Linked DNA regions of Butyricimonas faecihominis. The protein of the gene in region 2 binds, or shares a complex with, the protein of the main gene of each other region. Links are inferred from orthologs where the notes say so. Each region holds a gene or a part of one and is shown on either strand. Other genes may lie near its edges.

Evidence for each region. Proteins that work in one complex are often made in the same cells at the same time.
Region 1: the proteins of pheS (region 2) and pheT are in contact, whole or in part, in a crystal structure (PDB 6P24), measured with the Escherichia coli proteins. The link is inferred for Butyricimonas faecihominis from one-to-one orthologs.

Annotation. Positions count from the first base shown.
Region 1 is NZ_AP028155.1:634,613-637,660, forward strand. It holds pheT (phenylalanine--tRNA ligase subunit beta), read right to left. Parts: upstream 2,726-3,048; coding sequence 275-2,725; downstream 1-274. Other genes in the region: nadA (quinolinate synthase NadA), read right to left, coding at 2,855-3,048.
Region 2 is NZ_AP028155.1:3,649,410-3,652,952, forward strand. The notes cover bases 292-3,100. They hold pheS (phenylalanine--tRNA ligase subunit alpha), read right to left. Parts: upstream 2,303-3,100; coding sequence 1,280-2,302; downstream 292-1,279. Other genes in these bases: R8806_RS15115 (N-acetylmuramoyl-L-alanine amidase-like domain-containing protein), read right to left, coding at 336-1,202; R8806_RS15125 (aldo/keto reductase), read right to left, coding at 2,377-3,100. Outside these bases: R8806_RS15110 (penicillin-binding protein activator LpoB), read right to left, coding at 1-225; more of R8806_RS15125, read right to left, coding at 3,101-3,318; R8806_RS15130 (VanZ family protein), read right to left, coding at 3,371-3,543.

The DNA of each region.
Region 1 (3,048 bases), 3.0 Mb from region 2 along the record:
CCGCAAGGGCAATGAAGAACAGGGTGTTGAAGAGTGTCATCTTGTTGATACGTTTCTCCCTGATCCATGAATAGAAAAACTCTCCGGCTCCTAATACGATCACGGCTATCAAACCGATTTTCGGACCAAAAAATTCTTCGGCAATGAAGTATAGAAGAATAAGGATAAAGGAGGGGAGAAGGGACTTCATACAATTGAAAATTGAGAATTGAAAATGGAAAATTGAAAGGCAGGCTACAAGTGGAATGATAACTTGTAGCCTGTAAACTTGTAACTATCTGATTTCAGCGTTGAACAGGTGTTTGTAGGTACCCATTAACTTGTTCATGATTTTGTCGATCTGTTTGTCCGTGAGGGTCTTCTCTTCGTCGAGAAGGGTGAAACTGACGGCGTAGGACTTCTTGTCTGCACCGAGTTTTTCTCCCTCGTACACGTCGAATAACGTGACGGATTTCAGTAATGATTTTTCTGTACGGAACGCCGTTTCTTTGATTTCCCTGAAAGTGACTTTCTTGTCAAGCAACAAGGCTAAATCCCGTTTTACAGAAGGAAATTTCGGTAGCGGGGTGTAGGTTACCTTGAGGTTTTTGATGGCTTTCAGAATGTTTTCCCACGAGAATTCAGCGTAGTAGACTTCTTGATTAACATCTGCTTTTTTCAGAGGGGCTTTACTCAAGATACCCATGGATACGATATGTTTATCCCCGGCTTTGTACGTCAATCCTTCTCGGAAGATGTCCTTGTCAGTGGCATCAATTTTCAGGTTATCGGGGTGAAGTCCTAGACGGGTTAATATCATTTCACAATACGCTTTCAAATAGAAGAAGTCAGTTTTCGTCTCTTTGACATTCCATGTGGTCATGTTTTTATTCCCCGTGATGAAAAGAGAAAGCAAGTTGTCTTCCTTGTATTGTTTTTGCGGGTTGTCAATACCTTCTTTTTTGTTGAAGGTGTAACCCTTACCGAACTCGAATAATTTCAGGTTATTGTTCTTCCGGTTGATGTTGTAAGCAATGTTTTCCAGTCCGCCAAAGAGCAGGGATTGACGCATAGCTCCCAAGTCTGCGCTAAGCGGGTTGAATAACATTACCGTCTGCGTGGGATCGAAACACTTGAAGTCTTCGTAATAACTGGCTTTCGTCAATGAATTGTTCATTACTTCACAGAACCCGTTTGCTGCTAATAGGTCTGAGATGATGTTTTTCAACTGGAAGTCATCCGGCTTTTCGGAATAGCTTAGCGTGGATCTTACGCTGGCAGGTACTTCCACGTTGTTGAAACCGTAGATGCGAAGAATATCCTCGATCACGTCAGCTTCTCTTTGCACGTCAACACGGTAGGGGGGGACATTCAATAAAAGCCCCTCTTCGCACTCTTCCGCAATTTTCATTTCAAGAGAACGGAGGATGTTTTTGATTACCTCATGGTCAATTTTTTTACCAATCAATCGATCTACGTGAGCATATTTTATGAACACTTCGAAATCCTTCACGGGTTCCGGGTAGATGTCGATAGGAGCGCAAGTAATCTTACCTCCGGCAACTTCTTTAATCATCATGGCGGCTAATTTTAGTGCGTAGATCACGATGTTCGGGTCTGTTCCCCGTTCATAACGGAAAGAGGCATCCGTGTTCAAACCATGACGGCGAGCTGTTTTGCGAACGAATACCGGGTCAAAGCAAGCACTTTCTAAGAACACGTTTGTTGTCGTGTCCGAAATACCGCTTTCCTGTCCACCGAATACTCCAGCGATACACATGGGGGACTCGGTATTACAGATCATCAAGTCGTCCTCATGCAATTCTCTTTCCACGCCGTCTAAAGTTGTGAATTTAGTTCCTTTGGCAACGCTTTTCACGATGACTTCGTTTCCTTTTATTTTGTCTTTATCGAAAGAGTGTAAAGGTTGTCCCAGACCGAAAAGAATGTAGTTGGTCACGTCCACGATGTTGTTGATCGGGTGTAATCCGATAGCTTTCATCCGGTTTTGTAACCATTCAGGAGACGCTTTAACGGTTACTCCTTCGATACATATTCCGGCGTACCGACGGCAAGCCTCGGGACGTTCTACTCGTACGGTGATTTTAGCATCCGTACTGTCCGGATGGAAAGTTTCCACGGAGGGAAGAGTATAGTGAATATCTTGTGTCTGTTGTAAATAAGCGGCTAAATCACGAGCTACACCAAGGTGTGAGGCTCCGTCAATCCGGTTCGGGGTAATATCGACTTCGATAACCGTGTCCCGGTAAACGTTGAAATAGTCTGCGGCCGGTATTCCAACCGGGGTATTTTCGGGTAATACCATGATTCCGGCATGATCGGTTCCGACACCGATTTCGTCTTCGGCGCAGATCATACCATTAGAGGCTACACCCCGTATTTTTGATTTCTTGATCACGAACTCTTCATCACCTTTGTAAAGGGTTGTTCCTACAGTGGCAACGACTACTTTCTGGCCGGTAGCCACGTTAGGAGCCCCGCAGACGATTTGTTCCGGTTCACCCATTCCCAAATCAACTGTTGTCACGTGTAAATGGTCCGAATCGGGATGTGCCTCGCAAGTCAACACATGACCGATGACCAATCCTTTTAATCCCCCTTTTATTGCCTCAAATTCTTCGTACCCGCCAACTTCCAGTCCGATACTTGTCAGAATTTTGCAAATCTCTTCAGTGCTTTGGTCGATCTTTAGATAGTCTTTCAACCAGTTCAGTGATACATTCATATTTTGATTTTAAATTTTAGATTTTAAATTTTAGATTCTATTTATTGAGTGATTTATTGATTCTTGATTCTGTGATTTTTCCCCATAGGTTAATCACCTAGTCTTTAAATCGTCAATCACTGAATCCTTTTAACTAAGGTCTAACATACGTTGAATGGGTAACCAAGCCTTTTCTCTCAAGTCTTCCGGGAGCCGTACTTCGTATTGTTCTTTTTCAAGGGCTTCGAGTACTTTTTCCAAAGTAACCTTCTTCATCTGTCCGCATATCGTTTTCGGGTGAATCGGGATGAATTCTTTGGTCGGGTTGTCTGCTTGGAGTTTAT
Region 2 (3,543 bases):
CACCACGGGGCGTTTGTCGTTTGCTTTCAAGTATCTTGGAATCCAAGCTGAGGTAAGCAGGTCGCCGATCATTTCTTCGGAAACAAGCCGTGAGTCACTATCATTCCAACGTCCGCTAAGGTCGATGGTTTCATTCGGGTCTACCCGGGTGATTTTCCGGTTAGCACATCCGTTAATTAAAGCAATGGTCAACACAACAAGTGTTCCGATAAATATTCTTCTCATATTCCGTTGTTTTAGGTTTCTATTCAATTTCCACGATCACATTTTGTGTTCTTGTAAAAGTTTATAACAATAATTCTACCAAATATACGTATTGCGCAGTTTTATGGATGTTAATTAGATTTAAAATTGATGAGACGCCCGATCATTATGCCGGAATGTGACGTGATTCGTTGCAAATAATCGGGGAGTGTTTCTGTCGTGACGGACACTTTTTTGTCGGAAACCGAGGCGTGGAGCAGGTATATTTGCCCCTCATTTTCAATGGCAATGCCCACGTGGGCTGTGTCGAGTCCTTTTTTCTTCGTGGTGATCAGTATAATATCCCCGGTTTTGATTTGTCCCGCAAAAGGGAGTACTTTTTCTTTCGGGATATAGTAATATGTCCTGCCGTTAATAGTCTTTTCAATATCAATTATTTTTGTAACGAGGGTGGAATCCTGTATTAGTGCCGGGTACTTTTTCCAGTTTTGGGAGATGAAGGATACTTTGTTGGGGAAGGGGATACCTCCTTTTTCTTTCGTGATGTCTTCCAGAAGGTTCAGGCAGGTCATCTCGTATAACCAGTCGGAAGAGTAATGCAGGCGTGACGTGTAGTCAACGATCTTCCCGTTCCGGTACCGAATCTCTTGTAAATTCTTTTGGAATTGGGGAATACTTTGTTCTTCGTATTTATCTAGGCGTGCCAAGGCAATGACATTATCGACGAAAGTCACGCAGTCAAATTCTCGCAGGTTGACAACCAGCTTCTCTTGGGGATTGATGTCCAACGTCCCTCCCACGTAAGGCGTTTCGAGAAAATAGCGTCCGATGGCGACAACTTTTTCGTTGATCGGGAGTTTAGCTATTTCCTTTTTATTGGCGTATTCAAAGAAATGTTTTAGCAAAGTTTGATCTTTCCGGTACACGGAATCGGCGGGAGAGCAAGCGAAAGCCCCGAATGAAAAGGTGATCAGGAATAGAATGACTAAATTCTTCATAGCAACCGGTGTTTGAGAATAAAAAATGAGGAGTCGTGTGACCGACATCCTCATCTCTCTTGTGTTGTGTTTATATATTATTTGCCTGCGGCCGAAAACTGTTCAAGGAAACGGATGTCGTTTTCGAAAAAGAGACGTATATCCTTGATGCCGTATTTTAGCATGGTGATACGCTCGATACCCATACCGAGTGCGAACCCGGTATATTTTTCCTTGTCTATACCATTTAATTCCAAAACATTGGGGTCAACCATTCCACACCCGAGGATTTCCAACCATCCGGTTCCTTTACAAACATTGCAACCTTTTCCGTGACATAGTGTACACGATACGTCCATTTCTGCCGATGGTTCCGTGAAGGGGAAGTATGACGGACGAAGACGAATTTGCGTGTCCGGTCCGAATAGTTCTTTCGCGAAATAGGTCAAGGTTTGCTTTAAGTCGGCGAAGGAAACGTTCTCGTCGATGTAAAGAGCTTCGATTTGGTGGAAGATGCAATGTGCCCGGGCCGAAATAGCCTCGTTACGGAATACTCTTCCGGGAGTAACTAGCCGAATCGGGGGACGATGAGCCTCCATGTCTCGCACTTGCACGGATGAGGTATGCGTGTGTAGCACGATGTCCGGGTTCTTACTGATAAAGAATGTATCCTGCATATCACGTGCCGGGTGTTCTTCCGGGAAGTTCAATGCGGAGAAGTTATGCCAGTCGTCCTCGATTTCCGGTCCCTCGGAAATGGTGAATCCAAGTTTATTGAAGATGGCCAGAATCTCGTTTTTCACGATAGCTAACGGGTGACGGGTTCCTAGTTTTAAAGGATCTCCCGGCATCGTCAAGTCAATACCGCTTAAATCTTCTTCCGCGTTAGAAAGTAACTCTTTCAACTCGTTGATTTTTGCCAGAGCCGTGTTCTTCAATTCATTTAATTCCTGTCCCATGGCTTTTTTCTGATCCGCGGGAACGGTTTTAAAATCATCAAAGAGAGCAGCGATTGTTCCTTTCTTGCTTAAATGCTTGATTCTGAACTGTTCTACTTCTTCTAGGCTCTTCGCCTGAAAACCGGCTATTTCAGCACTGAGTTGTTTAATCTTGTCTAACATCTTCTCAAAATTTGAAATCTTTGGTGGACAAAGTTAATAAAAAAGTCTCATACATTTCAATTCTTTTGAGAACTTCATTTTTCATCCCAAATATTTTTCATCGTGTACGGTCCGTCGGGGAAAATCCAAGCCGAGCCGTCGGTCATCCGGGTGTGTGAGTCGAGGGTGGCAATTTTGGTCATATCCTCTGGCGAAATGTTGATGTCCAGTGATTTAATGTTTTCTTTGATTCGTTCCGGGTGAACTGATTTTGGGATAATCACGATTCCTCGTTGTACCCCCCAAGCAATGATAATTTGTGCCGGAGTGCAATTATATTTTTTTGCCAAATCGATAATAATCGGTTCATTGGTCAGGCCGGGTTTGTTTTTGATGGGCAAATTACGTCCAAGAGGGGAATAAGCCGTCAAGTAAATCCCTTCAGACTGACAGAATCGAAATAATTCATTTTGTTGCAAGTAAGGATGCATTTCTACTTGATTCATTTCGGGCTTGTTTTTCGCCACGGCGATCAGTTCTTTTAATTTCGGGATGCTGAAATTCGAGACCCCGATATGTCTGCACAGTCCTTTTGCCTGCATTTGTTCCATCGCTTTCCAAGTCTCCGTGAGGGGACATTCTTCGAGGGAAAGTAAATCGGATGCTTGTCGCGGGTATTCAATGTCGTGTTTCAGTGCTATCGGCCAGTGAATCAGGTACAGGTCCAAGTAGTCCAGCCGGAGATCGTGCAAAGTCTTTCGAAGAGCCTCTTCCACGTGTTCTGGGGCGTGGTTATTATTCCATAATTTGGATGTGATGAAAAGTTCTTCCCGTTTCACGAGTCCGGACGTGAATGTTTCTTGCAGGGCAGCCCCGATGATTTCTTCATTTTTATAATAGGCGGCACAGTCAATCAACCTGTACCCGTCTTTCAGCGCACTAATGATGGCGTCATGTAGTTCGTTTGCCTTGGATTGATAGGTTCCTAACCCGAAGAGGGGCATTGGGTCCCCGTTTCTAAATGTAATTGTTTTCATATTTATGAATCTTTATATTCCATTTTAGTGAACGAGATTTTCCCCGGAGTGGTTATACTTCTTTCCGGCTTTTTAGTTTCTTGTATAGATAATCAACAAGCTTGTCTTTCTGTTTTTTCGCCGTGGGGTATAGCAGGCAACCAGCCACTCCCCCGAGAACGTCGGCAAACAAGTCCCACCAGTCTCCGCCCCGGTTGAAATATTTGAATTGAAGAACTTCGATAA